One region of the Hoeflea prorocentri genome, then DNA from elsewhere that is predicted to be linked to it. Evidence: riboswitches for the same ligand, from Rfam matches in the RefSeq annotation. Region 1 holds a riboswitch; each other region holds the start of a gene.
What was found. Region 1 has a riboswitch for cobalamin ahead of OQ273_RS20605 (hypothetical protein). Riboswitches for the same ligand answer to the same signal wherever they lie in the genome.

Region 2: another riboswitch for cobalamin. It lies ahead of cobU (bifunctional adenosylcobinamide kinase/adenosylcobinamide-phosphate guanylyltransferase); the one in region 1 lies ahead of OQ273_RS20605 (hypothetical protein).
Region 3: another riboswitch for cobalamin. It lies ahead of OQ273_RS04335 (DUF1636 domain-containing protein); the one in region 1 lies ahead of OQ273_RS20605 (hypothetical protein).

The regions. Positions count from the first base shown of each region.
Region 1 is NZ_JAPJZI010000001.1:4,373,342-4,378,629, reverse strand. It holds gene OQ273_RS20630 (RidA family protein) at 1-85, opposite strand, end outside; gene leuD (3-isopropylmalate dehydratase small subunit) at 118-723, opposite strand; gene OQ273_RS20620 (hypothetical protein) at 861-1,085, opposite strand; gene OQ273_RS20615 (HpcH/HpaI aldolase/citrate lyase family protein) at 1,302-2,192, shown strand; gene OQ273_RS20610 (DUF1737 domain-containing protein) at 2,217-2,423, shown strand; gene OQ273_RS20605 (hypothetical protein) at 2,437-2,754, opposite strand; cobalamin riboswitch at 2,916-3,126, opposite strand; gene OQ273_RS20600 (hypothetical protein) at 3,184-4,104, opposite strand; gene OQ273_RS20595 (sulfite exporter TauE/SafE family protein) at 4,101-4,844, opposite strand; gene OQ273_RS20590 (helix-turn-helix transcriptional regulator) at 4,942-5,288, opposite strand, start outside.
Region 2 is NZ_JAPJZI010000001.1:1,018,365-1,023,652, forward strand. It holds gene OQ273_RS04665 (cobyric acid synthase) at 1-433, shown strand, start outside; gene OQ273_RS04670 (GGDEF domain-containing protein) at 711-1,508, shown strand; cobalamin riboswitch at 1,608-1,953, shown strand; gene cobU (bifunctional adenosylcobinamide kinase/adenosylcobinamide-phosphate guanylyltransferase) at 2,201-2,725, shown strand; gene cobW (cobalamin biosynthesis protein CobW) at 2,729-3,802, shown strand; gene cobN (cobaltochelatase subunit CobN) at 3,811-5,288, shown strand, end outside.
Region 3 is NZ_JAPJZI010000001.1:943,020-948,307, reverse strand. It holds gene OQ273_RS04350 (ABC transporter permease) at 1-356, opposite strand, end outside; gene OQ273_RS04345 (ABC transporter permease) at 353-1,300, opposite strand; gene OQ273_RS04340 (ABC transporter substrate-binding protein) at 1,317-2,855, opposite strand; gene OQ273_RS04335 (DUF1636 domain-containing protein) at 2,855-3,301, opposite strand; cobalamin riboswitch at 3,430-3,657, opposite strand; gene OQ273_RS04330 (hypothetical protein) at 3,773-4,699, shown strand; gene OQ273_RS04325 (hypothetical protein) at 4,696-5,288, shown strand, end outside.

The DNA of each region.
Region 1 (5,288 bases):
CGAAGCAGAAATCGCCTTGCACAACCGCCCGCGAATATCCGGCCGCCTCTTCCATGGGCGAACCGGAGGAGATGAGTTTGCGCATGCCGAACTCCGATTTGCGATCCGCCGTTCCGCTCAGTGCCACGGACGATGGTTGGAAATGTGTTCTTCGTGGCTGTCGATATGGTGGTCCTTTTCCATCGTCAGACCGATATCATCGAGACCGTTGAGAAGGCAGTGTTTCTTGAACGGATCGATGTCGAATTTGATAATGCCGCCATCGGGGCCGTGGATTTCCTGGGTTACGAGATCGACGGTCAGGGTCGCATTGGCGCCGCGCGACGCGTCGTCAAGGAGCATTTCAAGCTCCTCCGGGGTCACGACGATCGGCAACAGGCCGTTCTTGAAGGAGTTATTGTAGAAAATATCGGCGAAACTCGTCGAGATGACGCATTGTATGCCGAAATCCATCAGCGCCCAGGGCGCATGCTCGCGTGAGGAGCCGCAACCGAAATTATCACCCGCTACCAGGATCGTCGCATTCTCATAGGCCGGCTTGTTGAGCACGAACTCCTCGTTCTCGGATCCGTCCTCATTAAAACGCATCTCCGCAAAAAGGCCCTTGCCAAGGCCCGTGCGCTTGATTGTCTTCAGATAGTCCTTCGGGATGATCATGTCGGTATCGACATTGACAATGGGCATGGGTGCAGCGACACCGCTGTGTCTTGAAAATTTCTTCATCGCGAGAACCTCAATATACTTCCCGGCTTTAGCCGACGATGGCCAGCAGGCATAACAAACGCCCGCCAGGCGAACTTTGCCAAGCGTTTATCAAAGCTGAAACAGAAAAAGAAGGCCCCGGCGGTGAGAATCGCCGATCACATATCGATAATCTTGCCGTTCCCGTCGTCCCAGACACGTGGACCATTCTCGCGTTTGTGGACGCGGTTGCGCCGATTGAACCGGGCGGCGATCAGGCCGACCACGCAGGCGACAGCGGCAAAACCGACAATAGCCAGCCCGACGGTCGCCATGACGACGATGATCAGGGCGGCAATGCCGAGCCCGACAACTGCAACAATGATTGCGCGAAGATTTGCCATCGTATTACCTCCCGCTTTCTCAAATTCGGCGAACCGCAAAACAGCCGGCAGCCGTGTAAACCCGCTGGAGATCGGGTCTGCTTCCATTCAATTGGTCATTGAACGGTACAGTTTCAACCGCCGCCGCCTTACAATTCGTAAAGGATGCAGCTCCAAAACCGTCGGAGCTCACAACACAGCCTTGCGATGCGGCCCGGCGAAAGGCATTAAGACGCCATGAAAAAAACAGGCATACATCACCGCCAAAAACAGACCCGCCGCTCGGTCCTTTACATACCCGCCAACAATGAACGGGCCATGGAAAAGGCTACCGGGCTCGATTGCGATACAATTATCGTCGATCTTGAAGATTCCATCGCACCTGATGAAAAACCGGCAGCGCGCAATGCGCTCGAGGACCGTCTTTCAAGGACCGGGCCGCCAGGCAAGGAATGGATCATCCGGATCAACGCCCTTTCAAGCAAATGGGGTCATGACGACATTGTCGAGGCTGCGCGTCTGCGCCCCGACGCCATCCTGCTGCCAAAGGTCAACGGTGCAGCCGACATTGACCAGGCCGAGGCGGCGCTGCGGGACGTTGGGGCTGAACCGGCCATCGGGCTCTGGGCAATGATCGAAACACCGCGCGGTATCGCAAACGTTCTCACCACAGCCGACACCGCGCATCGGCCCGGCGGCCGCCTCGATTGTCTGGTGATCGGATCCAATGATCTGTCCAAGGAAACGGACATCCCCCTTCCGGACGGAAGACAATTTATGACACCCTGGCTTATGCAGGTGGTGCTTGCCGCCAAAGCCGCCGGCGTCGATGTGCTCGACGGCGTTTATAATGATTTTCACGACGAGGCCGGTTTTCTTGCCGAATGCGCCGAAGGCCACCTGATGGGCTTCGACGGAAAAACCCTTATCCATCCAAGCCAGATCGGCGGTGCCAATGAGGCATTCGGAGCTGGCAAGGACGCACTTGCGCAGGCAAAAGCGATCGTGGAAGCGTTTTCCCTGCCCGAAAACGCCGGCAAAGGGGTGATAAAGATCGACGGGCGCATGGTAGAGCGCCTGCATCTGGAACAGGCCGAGGCGCTTTTGGCAAAAGCCGGCATCCGGTAACCTGACACGAATTGGAGCTGCACGATGAAACTCTACAGATTGCTGACCGGGCCAGACGATGCCAGTTTCTGCCATAAGGTCAGCGAAGCTTTGTCACAGGGATGGGAGCTCCATGGTGATCCAGCCTACGGTTTCAACAATGAATCCGGGCGCATGCAATGCGCCCAGGCCGTCATCAAGCATGTCTCCGGAAAAACCTACAGCCCGGACATGAAACTCTCCGAGCAATAAGCCCGGTTTTATATCAGGGTTGCCGCCTGCGCCTGCGCCGGTTCGGTGAAACCGGTATTTGCGATGCCTCGATGGCCTGCCTCAGATAATCGCAAAACAGCTGAACATCGGGTGACATGGCAGGGCCCGCATCCACGACGCGCAGCGCATATCGCGCCGCTTTGTCGATCGCTGCGCCCGTTGGAAGGTCGAGCATCCACTGGATCAGCGCTTCCTCGGCAGAAAGCGGCCGATACGACCGGTCCTTGCGCAACGCGACGATGTTGGTTCCGTCAGGCCGGCCAATCCTGCGGACGATACGGCCAATGTCACTATCTTGTACGGGAAACATCGCTCACCCTCCCATTCGGCCGGGTGAAGGACATCTGTGAAGATCGTCTGTTTGTTTGATGTGGTTCACATGTCTCTCCTCAAAAGGCAGAGACGGGGCATAAGAAAGCGCAGGTGCCGGCCAGGACCGGGCTCGCCGCTCTTCCGGGGCACCCCGCCCGGCTTGCAGTTCACGTAAAGGCAGGTCTCCTGGCTTGCGGGTCATCACCGTCTCCTGCCTTCCCGGCTGTCAAGGCCAGTGGCTTTTGGGAGAGGCTCGCCGCTTACAGTTGCGGGGGCAGCGCCGGATTTGCACCGGCTTCCCTCTTGGCTTTGCCAAACTTGCGCTTATCAGCGCGAATCGCGGCAAAGAACCTTTACCCAAGCAGCTTACCGCGAATCTGTTCAACAGACAGCCGCTACAGCGACGCTTTTCGTCGCAAGCTGTGGTTCAGCGGTAAAAGCGCCTGAGCAGGATGGGTGTCAGATACATCGGAACCTGATAGCAGCCGATAAACAGCAGCAACGGCTCCATGACGCCAGCCGGCAAGGCTGCCAGGAACAGCGCAATGTTGCGATTACCGGCACACACCGCGATTCCAGCGCTTTGATCCGGCAAGGGTCGCTTCAAAATGAGATAGACGCTTGCCTGCAGTCCGAAATTGGCAACAAAGGCAATAAAGAGGTTAAACGCCAGTCCGCCGGGGTTGTTCTCCAGGGCCGGACGAACGGCGGCCATCAGCCCGACAACCATGATAGCCATGGTGAGCGCTGCCAATCCATCGATGGCGCCAAGACCCGCCGGACCGGGATTTTTCAAAAAGAACCCTCGAATGACAAAGGCAATGGCCGTTGCAATGCCGATGATGAGAAGCAACCGCAGAGCCGCACCCAAAACGCTTTTGCCGGCAACCAGGTCCGGCATCATCCAGAAAACCGGGATCGTGGTCAGGGGAAGCAGCGCCGTACCTGCGATCAACAGCCGTAACGAAGGCGCGCTGTCCTTGCCAAGCAGGATAGCCAGGCTCGGACTTCCGGAAATCGGCGAAGCCGCGAGCATCAGCGCCAATCCGAAAGCCAGCGGGCTCCGCCAGTCCGTTGCAATCAGCACTAGAACAAAAATGATCGGCAAGGCCAGTTGCAGGGCCAGAACAAAGTAGAGAGACTGGCCGATATCCCGTGTCGCGCCAAAAGCCTGCCGGGGCCCGACACGCAAAGCGGAGAAGAACAACAGCAGCGCCACGGCTATCGGAAGCTGCTTTTCCATGAAGGCGGCAATGCCTGGCAACGCGACACCGGCGACCAACCCAAGGACAAGGAGCCAGCGCCCGTGGCGCGCGGCAAACTGCAGAACGGAAAGTACCGGGGTCACGTCAGCCCCCGCAGAACCAGCAGAATTCCGGCCATCCCGGCAACGCCGAGCAACCATGGTCGATACCAGCGCAAGAACCGCAGTCTGAAGAAACGGGCGACCCAAAGGCCTGCGAACATGGGCGGCAACATGGCCAGCGCCAGCGCGGCATCGCGCCATCCTGCCCAACCGGCCCAGTAAAGGCCCGCAAGTGAAATGCCGCAGCCGATGGCAAAGAAGGCCGCAAGGGTGGCGCGTGCCGCATCGGGCTCGCGTCCCTGATAGACAAGGGCCAGCGGCGGCGCGCCAACAGACGTGATCGTTCCCATCGCTCCGGATATGAAACCCATCGATCCCAGCGAGCCCCAGTTGAAAGGCAGGGATCGCCCGGCGGCCGACAGCCCCACCGCGACAAGAACCATTGCGCCAAACAGCAGACTGAAACCGGATGCAGTCGAGACGATCAACAACAGGACGAGACCCAACACCGCGCCGATAAGCCGCCCTCCCGTCGCCACCGCAACCTCGTTCCAGCGAATATGCGCCCGCTCAGCCAGGGCGCCCCAGGCTGCCGTCAACATACCAAGAAAAAGAGTCGGTGCAGGCACCAGCTCGGGATTGAGCAATGCCAAAAGCGGGGCGACGGTCAGACCAAATCCCATTCCCAGGCCCGACTGGACAATCGAGCCGGCCATAACGATCAACCCGACCGCTGCGATAAACGTAAGCGGCAGATCAAGGGTATATACATCGGCGCCCACAACACCTGCCTTCCGGATTGCGCGTCAATCAGGTCCAACGGCAATACGCCTTGCATGGGGCCGATGCAAGCGTGCGACAACAGGGGCCCGGCAGACCTTATGGATAACGGTCCGGGCCTTTCGGCTCCTGATCCCGTTCCACCCTGCGGTAGTAGTCGGCCAGCGTCCGGCCGCGTTCCGGCCGGAAGATTTCACCGGTTTCGCGGATCTTGTCCATCCGATCGAGCCGGAATGTCCTGAAATCGGATCTGAGCTCACACCAGGCCGCAAGTGTCCACACCTTGCCCCAGAACCAAAGGCCGAGCGGACGGATACGCCGTGCCGTAGCTGCGCCCTCGGCATCCCGGTACTCCACATCCAGCACTTGCCTGCGGTCGGCGGCCCTTTCAAGCAAGTCGAAGCGGTGGCGATCCTCATCCGGCATCATGAAATCCGGGGCGTGAA
Region 2 (5,288 bases), 3.4 Mb from region 1:
GGTCTTTGATCCGGAAGGCATCGAAGGTCCTGATGGCGAAGCCGATGGCCTCGGCCTTCTTGATATTGAAACTGTGCTGGAACCTGAGAAAACGGTTCGCAATGTCAAGGCGCATAGCGCGATCTTCGACGCCGCGATGTCGGGGTACGAAATTCATCTTGGCCGGACCGAAGGGCCTGATTGCAACCGTCCCTTCTGTTTTATCGATGGGCGTCCGGACGGCGCCATATCGGGCGATGGACGGGTCGGCGGAACATATCTTCACGGTCTCTTTGGCGCGGATGCATTTCGCCGCCGGTTTCTTTCAGGCTTCGGTATTGCTGCTGACGGACTGGATTACCGGGCGCATGTGGACGAGGCGCTTGATGCAATCGCAACGCGTCTGGACAGTCTGATCGGACCACACTTGCCCGGCTTTAAAGAGCTTTCTTAACAATCCGCTAACTCTCTTTCATAAACCGGTGTTTGTCTTTTCACGCTATTGTGTAGGTAGTTTGCGCGACCGAAATGAAAATCGGCTCGCGTCCATACCTATCTAAGGTGTGGAAACAGCTGACCCGGACTGACCGGTGAAGCAGGTGAATGATTGTTGCATTGCCTTTGGGCTGGCACTCGCTTTGCTGCAGGTGCAGATCTGTTGTGATCATCCCAAAGGCAGGTCCGGGCGACAAAGCCGGACGAGATGGTGTATCGCTTTTGTGGAGATCAGGGTGACTAACCCGGGTTTGACTTTATTTGGTGTCGTAAAAAGCAGACTGCGCGCGGTCGTTGCCCGCTCGCTGTTGCTTCTGGTCGGAATCGTCATTCTGGCGCAGGGCGTCAACGCCCATTTCATGCCGCCGCTCACCGGTCCGGATTTGCTGGCCGACATCATACTTTGCCTTAAGATCACGCTGGTTGTTGCTGTTCCCTTTGTTCTTTATGTCGTCACGCTTCAGACACGTGCGGATATGCTGGCTGAACATTTTCGCATGCTTTCAAGAACGGATGCGCTGACAGGCCTTTTGAACCGACGCGCTTTTGTCGAATCCCAAAAAATGTCGAAGGATCAAGGAAGGAGAAAAGGACATTCAAAACGGGCTGACAGCAGGGCGCTGCTGGTAATCGACCTTGATCATTTCAAGCAGGTCAACGATCAATTCGGACATGATGCCGGTGATGCCATCCTGGTTCAGGTGGCCGATCTGTTCCGCATCAATCTGCGGGCCGACGACGTTGTCGCGCGGCTGGGCGGTGAAGAATTTGCCGTGGCCTTGCAACGCGGAACCGTCCAGGAGACATGGAATGTCGCACAGCGCCTGCGCCAGGCGGTTGAACGCAATGTGTTCATCTACGGTGAAAACGAAATCCGGCTGACAATCAGCGTCGGCGTCGTTCGCTATGAGGGCGGCAAGTGTTTCGAAACCGCGCTGCGACAGGCCGATCTGCTGACCTATAAATCCAAGAAGGACGGGCGCAACCGCGTCAGCTATGTCGACAACAAGTCAGGACTGGCCGCTGCCGCATAGAGGGGACATGTCCTTTCGGTCCTAAACATTCCATTCAAAGACCGGCTTTAGAGCGCGAAGTACGTCAGTGCTGATTGACACCCCTGTCCAACTGCGCCTATCACTCCTAGTGCGAATGGTCCGCAATGGCATAAAGCCAGGAGGATCAAAGGGAATGCGACGGGCGGACCCAAACCGGGCGCTTAAATCGCAGCCGACCCCGCGACTGTAGAGCGGATTGGCAATCCCTGCCGGAGAATGAAGGTGATCCGAATAGTCGGAGCATGTGGGTTTTCCGGTAAGCCACTGGAGTGGCGGCGCGATGAACCGGGTTGGACGCCTCTAGAAATCTGCGAATCGTCCGCCTTCGCGCCGCAAACACTCTGGGAAGGTGAGGGACTGCCGGACCGGCCGATTGGCCGATCAATTCGTGAGCCAGGAGACCTGCCATTCGTAAGGGGCGTTTTTGCCCGCCTGAAAGGGACCTGTTCCCCGGCCGGACACGGAGGTTGCGATGGCTGCACAAAATCTATTACCCGCCATTTTGGTGGTCACTGCGCATAATGTATCGGACGCTCACTGTTTCCCGTATCGATAGCGGGACGCGCGACCATGATTATGCAATCTTCGCCCGCCGCGTCTGCGGCCGGCTGGCTCCTGGCATCTGACTGTCCGCCCGGTGGTTTGACGGCAAAGCGTTTGCGTGGACAGCCATGACCACGCTCGGCCCTGGTGTGACGTTCATTCTCGGCGGTGCCCGCTCCGGTAAATCCGCCTTTGCCGAAGAGCTGGTGATTTCAAGCGGCCTTGAGGCGGTTTATCTGGCGACCGCTCAATCCCTCGACGGTGAAATGGAAGACCGTATCCAACGTCATCGCGATCGGCGCGGTGCTGACTGGAAGACTGTCGAGGAGCCCTTGGAGCTCGTCGCGTCCTTGCGCACGCAAGTGCGTCCAGGTCGCGCTGTTCTGGTTGATTGCCTGACGCTTTGGATAACCAACCTGATGCTCGCTGAGCGCGATATCGCTGCTGAAACACAGACGCTCATCGATCGGCTCAAGGATATCAGCGGTTCGGTTGTTCTGGTTTCCAACGAAGTGGGGCTCGGTATCGTTCCCGAAAACGCCATGGCACGCGCCTTTCGCGATCATGCCGGGCATTTGCATCAACGTGTCGCATCATGTGCGCGCAACGTATTTTTTGTAGCGGCGGGCTTGCCGCTGAAAATGAAGGGTTGAACAATGCAGGGACAGAAAATTCCCGCGACTGTGATTACCGGATTCCTTGGTGCCGGAAAGACCACAATGATCCGCCACCTGCTCAGCAAGGCAGACGGGAGACGCATTGCGCTGATCGTCAACGAGTTCGGCGATCTTGGCGTGGACGGTGATGTGCTGAAGGGATGCGGCGCTGAAAACTGTACGGAAGACGATATTGTCGAGCTGACCAATGGCTGCATCTGCTGCACCGTTGCGGACGACTTCATACCGACGATGGAAAAACTCCTGGACCGGGACGAAAAGCCTGATCACATCGTCATTGAAACCTCCGGTCTCGCCTTGCCCCAGCCTCTGGTCGCCGCCTTTAACTGGCCGGGCATCAAACCGCGTGTCACCGTCGATGGCGTGATCACTGTTGTGGACAGTGCGGCTGTGGCCGATGGCAGGTTCGCCGAGGATCACGAGCGGCTCGATGCGCAACGCAGGGACGACGATGCGCTGGATCACGAAAGCCCGCTTGAAGAACTGTTTGAAGATCAATTGACCGCGGCTGACCTGATTGTCCTCAACAAGGCGGATCTGATTGACGATACACGTCTTGAAGCGGTTCGCAGCGATGTCGCGGTGCGGTCGAAGCGCAGCCCGGCTATGGTCACGGCCAAAGGCGGTGAGGTTCCGCCTGCTGTCCTTCTGGGGCTTGGCATGGAGAGCGAAGCCGATATCGCAAACCGCAAGTCGCATCATGAACGCGCGCATGATGCCGCGCATGAGGCTGGTGAAGATCACCACCACGATCATGACGAGTTTGACAGTTTTGTTGTTGAGGCCGGTGCGATCGCCGATCCGGACCGGTTTATCGAACAACTGAAATCCATCATATCGGATCACGACGTGCTGCGGCTGAAGGGCTTTGCCGATGTGCCGGGCAAGCCGATGCGGCTTGTGATCCAGGCCGTCGGGACCCGTATCGATAGCTATTTCGACCGGCCCTGGTCGGTGGGCGAGGTGCGAGGCAGCCGGCTGGTTGTCATCGGCCTTCATGATATCGACAAATCCACTATAGAAACGGCCATCCGGCAAGCGGCCGGCGGCTGAGAGACGATATGCATCTGCTGCTGGCGCAAAAGGGTACGATCTCCGACAGCGATGAGGCCGTCGATCTCGGCCAGTCGCCGGGCGACATTGTTTTCCTCAGCGCCGCCGACACGGAGCTTGCAAGCCTCGCAGCCGCGCAGGCAGGTCTCACCTCCTCGGCGCCGACACTGCGCCTTGCCAGCCTCATGACGCTGCGCCATCCGATGTCCGTTGACAGTTATGTCGAGCGGACGGCCAAACATGCGCGGCTGATCGTCGTGCGCGCATTGGGCGGCGCGAGCTACTTTTCCTATGCGCTTGAATGCCTGCACAGCTGTGCCGTGGCCAACGGCATTGCCATGGCCGTATTGCCAGGCGACGACAAGCCGGATGACGGCCTTTCTTCGTTTTCGACCATGTCCGAAGGTGATGTTGAAGCGCTATGGCGTTATCTGGTTGAGGGCGGGGCGGCAAACACCGCGTCCTTTCTCACTTATTGCGCATGGCTTCTGGGCCGCGCCGACAAACCTGCCTCGGCAGTTCCTCTGCTCAAATCCGGTCTTTGGTGGCCTGGGCTGGACACCCCGGCGCTGGCCGATATCGTCACGTCCGGAAATGAGCGGCCCGTCGTGCCGATCTGTTTTTACCGGGCGCTTGTGCAAAGCGGTCAAACCCAGCCGGTCGAGGCGCTTGTCAGCGCGCTGCAGGGCGAAGGCGTTCAACCGTTGCCGATTTTCATTTCGAGCCTGAAGGATCCTGTGTCTGTCGCCACAGTGGAAGCCGTTTTCGGCGAATGTCCGCCTGACGTTGTTATCAATGCAACGGGGTTTGCGGTTTCCGCACCCGGCGGCGCGCGCAAGCCAACAGCTCTGGAAGCAACCGGAGCGGTCGTTCTTCAGGCCATATTTTCAGGATCCACCCATGAGACCTGGTCAGCATCCGCGCAAGGTCTCAGCGCCCGCGATCTGGCGATGAACGTCGCATTGCCGGAGGTTGATGGCCGTGTGCTCAGCCGAGCCGTGTCGTTCAAGTCTGCAGCCTCCTTTGATGAAAAGGTCGAAGCCAATATCGTTACGCATGTCGCAGAGCCGGATCGGGCCTTGTTTGTCGCCCGCCTTGCGGCCAATTGGGCATCCCTGCGCCGGGGCAAACCGGTAGAGCGCAGGGTTGCGCTCATTCTTGCCAACTATCCGAACCGGGACGGCCGGCTGGGAAACGGCGTCGGTCTTGATACGCCGGCGGGGACGATCGAAGTTCTTACAGCGATGGCGGCTGCCGGTTACGACGTTTCCGCACTGCCCGACGATGGCAACGTTCTGATGGATGTGCTGATGGAAGGGCCGACTAACGCCGCCGTGGATGCGCGTGCGATCCGCGAGACCATCAGCCGGACAGATTACCTTCAATTTTTCGATCAACTGCCGGAACCTGTGAGACGAGCCGTCAGCACCCGCTGGGGTGCGCCGGACGAGGATCCGTTTTTTGTGGGTGACAAAGAAGGCGGCCG
Region 3 (5,288 bases), 3.4 Mb from region 1:
AGAGCCGTGATAAGGGTCGGCAGCGCCAGCGCGGTCTGTGCCAGCCATCGTACGGGCCGGGAGAGCGCGGGCGGGCCGAAACCTATTGCAACGCCAGCCGCAAGGCCCAGACCGATACTGGAGGCGATGACAATCGCAATGGCCGATAGAGACGGCCGCGCTCCGGCAAGGATACGCGAGGCCACGTCCCGGCCCAGATGGTCCGTGCCCAACCAGTGTTCCAGAGAAGGTGTCGACAAGACGTTGTTTAAGTCCACGGCGTGGGGATTATGAGGCTGCCAGTACGCGCCCAACAGCATGGTGCCGACAAACAACAGCGCGACCGGGAGATAGTTGTGGCTCCGTTCGCTTGTCATTGCACCCTCGACGGCAATGAGCCAATCCGCGGATCAAGCGTGTGTCTCAGCAAAGCACAAAGATGCAGGCCGAAGATTATCCATAGGGCAACGAGCGCGATATATGATTGCAAAACAGGATAATCACGCGACGACACTGCATCCACGACCCGTTCAGACAATCCCGGAATCCCGAAAACAATCTCGGCAATGGCCGTACCACCCACAATCCATGCAAGATCGGGCGCGATGCCGGCCACAAGCACGATCGCGGCCTGACGGCCGCCATGGCGCCACAGCGCGGTCTTGCGCGAAAGGCCTTTTGCAAGGGCGGTCCGCATAAACGGCGCTGCCGCCGTTTCGGCAAACCCGGTGCGTACCAGGCGGGAAACACTGCCGATAGAGAAAAATGCGACCAGCGCAACCGGCAGAACGAGCCGTTCAACCGTGCTGCCCGAGAATGGAAGAAGCCATCGAAGTTCGGCGGCAAACAGCCAAAGCGCCAGGAGCCCCACAGCAAAGGCAGGAAGCGCCTGACCGGCCACGGCCATGCTCCGCGAAAGACTATCAGCCATGCCTCCAGGGTGGAGCGCGGCACGAAAACCAAGAAATGTGCCGAAACAAATCGCAGCAATCATGCCGCCGAAACCAATCGCCGCCGACCATGCCAGGCGCGGAGCAAGTTCATTCGAAACGCTGCCGCCGGTGACAAATGAAACACCCCAATCGAGGGTGACGAAACCCTTCAGCCAGATGAAAAACTGCTCGATCAGACTGTGATCAAGCCCCCAGGCCTGACGGTAGGCGGCGACCAGCTCGTCGCCGGCGTGAACATTCATGCGATTTGCAAAAATATCGACCGGATCGCCGGGAATGAGGCGAATCAACACAAAGCTCACGGCAACCGCAGCCAGCCATGACACAAGGGCCATGAATGCCATCCGCATTGCCGCAAGCCAGCTCATCGCTCAGGCTCCCTGTCTATGGTTGCGACACAAAAAGATCCGGACGGATGACGTAGTAGTCCGACCCCCAAGGCTGATAATCCGCCAACCGGCCGGACAGGCCGACATGCCATTGCGGCGTAACGAGGAACGAGACCGGGGCACCATCCGCAATCAGTTCCTGCGCCTTTTTTGCCAACGCAATCCGCTCATTGGAATCCTCTGCCTTGCGCAGCGCGTCAACAACATCGTCATAGGTCGCACTGGACCAGCCCGTGTAATTGCGTGCGGCATCTGTTTCGAAGAAGAGAGAAAGAAACAGGCCAGGATCACCCGAAGGAGCGGTATGCTGCGCCCAAAGGAACAGGTCGAACTCGCCGCTGTCCGCGACATTGCTCGGGGATTCGGTCACCTGCGTTGTCACTGCAATGCCCAGATCCGCGAGAGCCGCACGGATTACCGGTTGGAAGGTCACGAGATCGGGGCGCTGCGGATAGGCCCACAAAACGAGGTCCAGATTTTTGCCATCCTTGGAGCGCAAGCCATCATCACCCATAATCCAGCCGGCCTCATCAAGCAGGCGTGCCGATAGGTCGGGATCGTAGGCAAGTGTCCCCTCGGCAGCAAACGGGTAGCCAGCGGCGAAAGCGCCTGTCGCCGGTGTGCCCGCTCGCGCGGCGGTTACCAGATGGTTCCTGTTAATAGCAGCGTCGATCGCCCGGCGGACCCGAACGTCTCCCAGTGTCGGCGTGCGCGTGTTCATCCACATCATGTACTGGTAAGCGACCGGGAAAGATCTTACCGACCGGTCTTTGCTGCCATCAAACATCGAGATGGTTTCAACAGGCAGATTGAAGGCAAGGTCCAACTCGCCGGATGCAAATGCAAGCGCCATAGACTGACCATCAGCGATCCGCCGGATCGTAACATCCGGCCGCTGCCCGTGTCCTTCATAGTGCCTATTCGGCACCATCTCGATCGCGGAGCCGGTTTCGAAGCTTTCCACGGCAAATGGACCGGTAAAGATGGGATCGCCGCTGGTCTCCATGTAAACCGGGAAGGCCCACTCGGCGAGAATGGATGGAAGGATCGCCGTTGGCTGCTCGGTTGTCACGTTCAGCGTATCGTTGTCCACCGCTTCGAAAATCAACCGGCCCGCTGTCGCGCGTGCCGACGCGTTGGCCTCACCGGTGCGGTTGAGAGCGGCCGCGACCAGCTTGGCTGTAACGGGCGTTCCATCGGAGAAAAAGCGTTCGGGCGACAGTTCAATCATCCAGGAGCCATCCGCATTTTTTGTCGCGGACGCGGCGAGATTAGGAATGACCTCTCCATCGCGCGATACGGAGAAAAGCTGTTCGGCAATACCATGGGATACGAGCGCCCAGCCGGTTGAACCATCGGCAGGATCAAGACCTGATGCAAGGAACGTCTGGCCGACAGTCACGTTTTCAGCCGCCGCGGAAGCAATCACACCTGCCAGGGCAAACGCAGCTGCAAGGCCTGCAGCCGACAGGGCGTTGCGGCATCTGTCAAAGGTTTGCTGATCCCGGTTCAATTGGTTTTTCGCAATAAGCATCAAAGTATGTCCTTGTCGATTGCAGGAAGAATGGTGAAATCAGGGTCGATTGGGTCGCCATCAAGGTTGAGGGGCGGAATGCGGCCAAGAATGCCGGCGCGCAAGGCTTCTGGACGATCGGCGCGCTCGACGAAACCATTGGTTGTCGTGGCATACTTTTCGGCCAGTTCGAGGATCGCCTCGGCATCGGTTTGCGGGTGAAGATCGCCGAATACGAGCGTGTATTTGGATGGCCCCGACAGCGCGACAACGCAAGGACGCTTGCACTGGCTCATGCAACGCACGCCACGAAACGACATGCCGAGCCCGGCGGCGGCGCTGCCGGAAAATTGTGAATGGAGTGTCTTGGCCAGGCGATAACCCGGCCGCTGGTTATCCGGGCCGGAGAACGCTGCCTGCCGGCAACGGGTACAGACCGACAAGCTCGCCAATTTCTTGTTTTGCACAGATCATCATCCCCCGAGGAAGCGGCGGGTACCGAAGGGAGAGATGAAGGCCGGATTTGTTACGCCCGGCAAATGTCAGCGAAATTTTCGATGTCATCACTACGACCTCCCCGGGGGCACCCCGCCCGAGTTTAAGTTGAGCGATGGCAGGTCTCCTGACTCGCGGGTCTATGCCTGTCAGCACCTTCCCAGGATGGAGACTACACACCATACCCAGTGGTTTTCGCTGATAGGCTCTCCGCTTACAGTTGCGGGGGCAGTCACGGAATTGGCACCTGATGGTTACACCGCACCGTGTTCCCTTTTCATCCAGCTAGCCGTAAGGATTCGCCGGAACCATCTGGGCGGCAGTCTTATCGTGTTGGTGATAGCTGTCAACATCGCGACGGGACAATGCGCAAAGAGAAACGCGCTTGGCTTTGAGGTTATTTGCGCTTGTTCCCGGTCGCCTCCTTGTCTAAGCGTCTGTGCATGCAAGGACACAAAAAATATATCGTTTCAACCACCATCAACGCACCAACCGAGGCGATCCGGCGCTTTGATGCCATGAAGGACTGGACGTTGATCGTGGTGGGCGACCGGAAAACGCCGACCGACTACCGGCTGGACAACGGGCGATACCTGTCACCTTCGGATCAGGAAAAACTCGCACCGGAGCTTTCGGAGCTGATTGGCTGGAACTGCATCCAGCGCCGAAATCTCGGCTTTGTGCTGGCGCTGGATGAAGGCGCCGATATCATTGCGACGGTCGATGATGACAACATACCCTATGAGAACTGGGGCAGCGAACTGCTTGTCGGCACGACGGCGACAATGAAGTCATTTATCGTCGATGGCGATTGTTTTGACCCGGTCGGCGCGACGGAACACAGGCACCTTTGGCATCGCGGCTTTCCCCTTCAACTGCTTAGAACCCGAGACTATTCAAATTTCGAAGACCGACAGGTCCATGTCGATATTCAGGCCGATTTCTGGGATGGCGACCCGGATATCGATGCGGTCTGCCGCATGGAACACGCTCCGGATGTAACTTTCGATACGGGCAGCTTTCCTTTCACATCCGACACGGTCAGCCCCTTCAATTCACAAAATACTTTCCTGACCTCCGAAGCACTTCGGCGCTACTTCATGGTGCCTTTTGCCGGCAGGATGGACGATATCTGGGCCGCCTATCATCTGCTTCACCTCGGCTACAAAGTCGCCTATGCGCAGGCCTCGGTTCGCCAGGACAGAAACGTGCAGGACCTGACCGGCAATCTGGTCAACGAGTTTGTCGGCTACGAAAACAACGCGAAGATGGTGCAAGCGATCAATTCCGGAAGTTACGACATCAGTGCCTACTGGCCGCAACGGGCCCTTAGAGCCTATGAAGCCTATATGCGCAGGGTGGATGCATGATTTCGATCGTCATTGTGGGCCGCAACGACAATTACGGCGGCGATTTCGAGGATCGGCTGTTTTCGACCAGCCTCTACAATCTTAAAGCGCTGGAGGCCCGGGGCGTTGAGGCGGAGCTGGTATTCGTCGAGTGGAACCCGCTTCCCGGAAGGCCGTTATTGTCAGAAAAGCTGCTGTCCACCATCGACAAGGCGCGCTGCATTGTTGTCGACGCATCCATCCACCGGCTGATCAGCGAAAACCGGCACATCAAGCTGTTTGAATATCACGCCAAGAATGCCGGAGCCGCCAGAGCCAGAGGATCATGGCTGCTGCTGACAAATCCCGACAATTACTTCGGCGACGATGTCCTGGAGTTCCTGCAAAAGGGCAACTTCGAAACGCGCATGTTGTACAGGGCCGGCTGGATCGACATCGAGGATGCATCTTCGCTTAACGACCCATCCCTGTCCGACAACCATGCCAGCGATATCGAGCCCTATTGCATGGCGTCAGGAGATTTCATCTTTTGCTCCAGATCGCTCTTTCACGAGATTGGCGGTTTCCGCGAGGATTTGACCTTCAGCAACACGCACAAGGATGCCATATT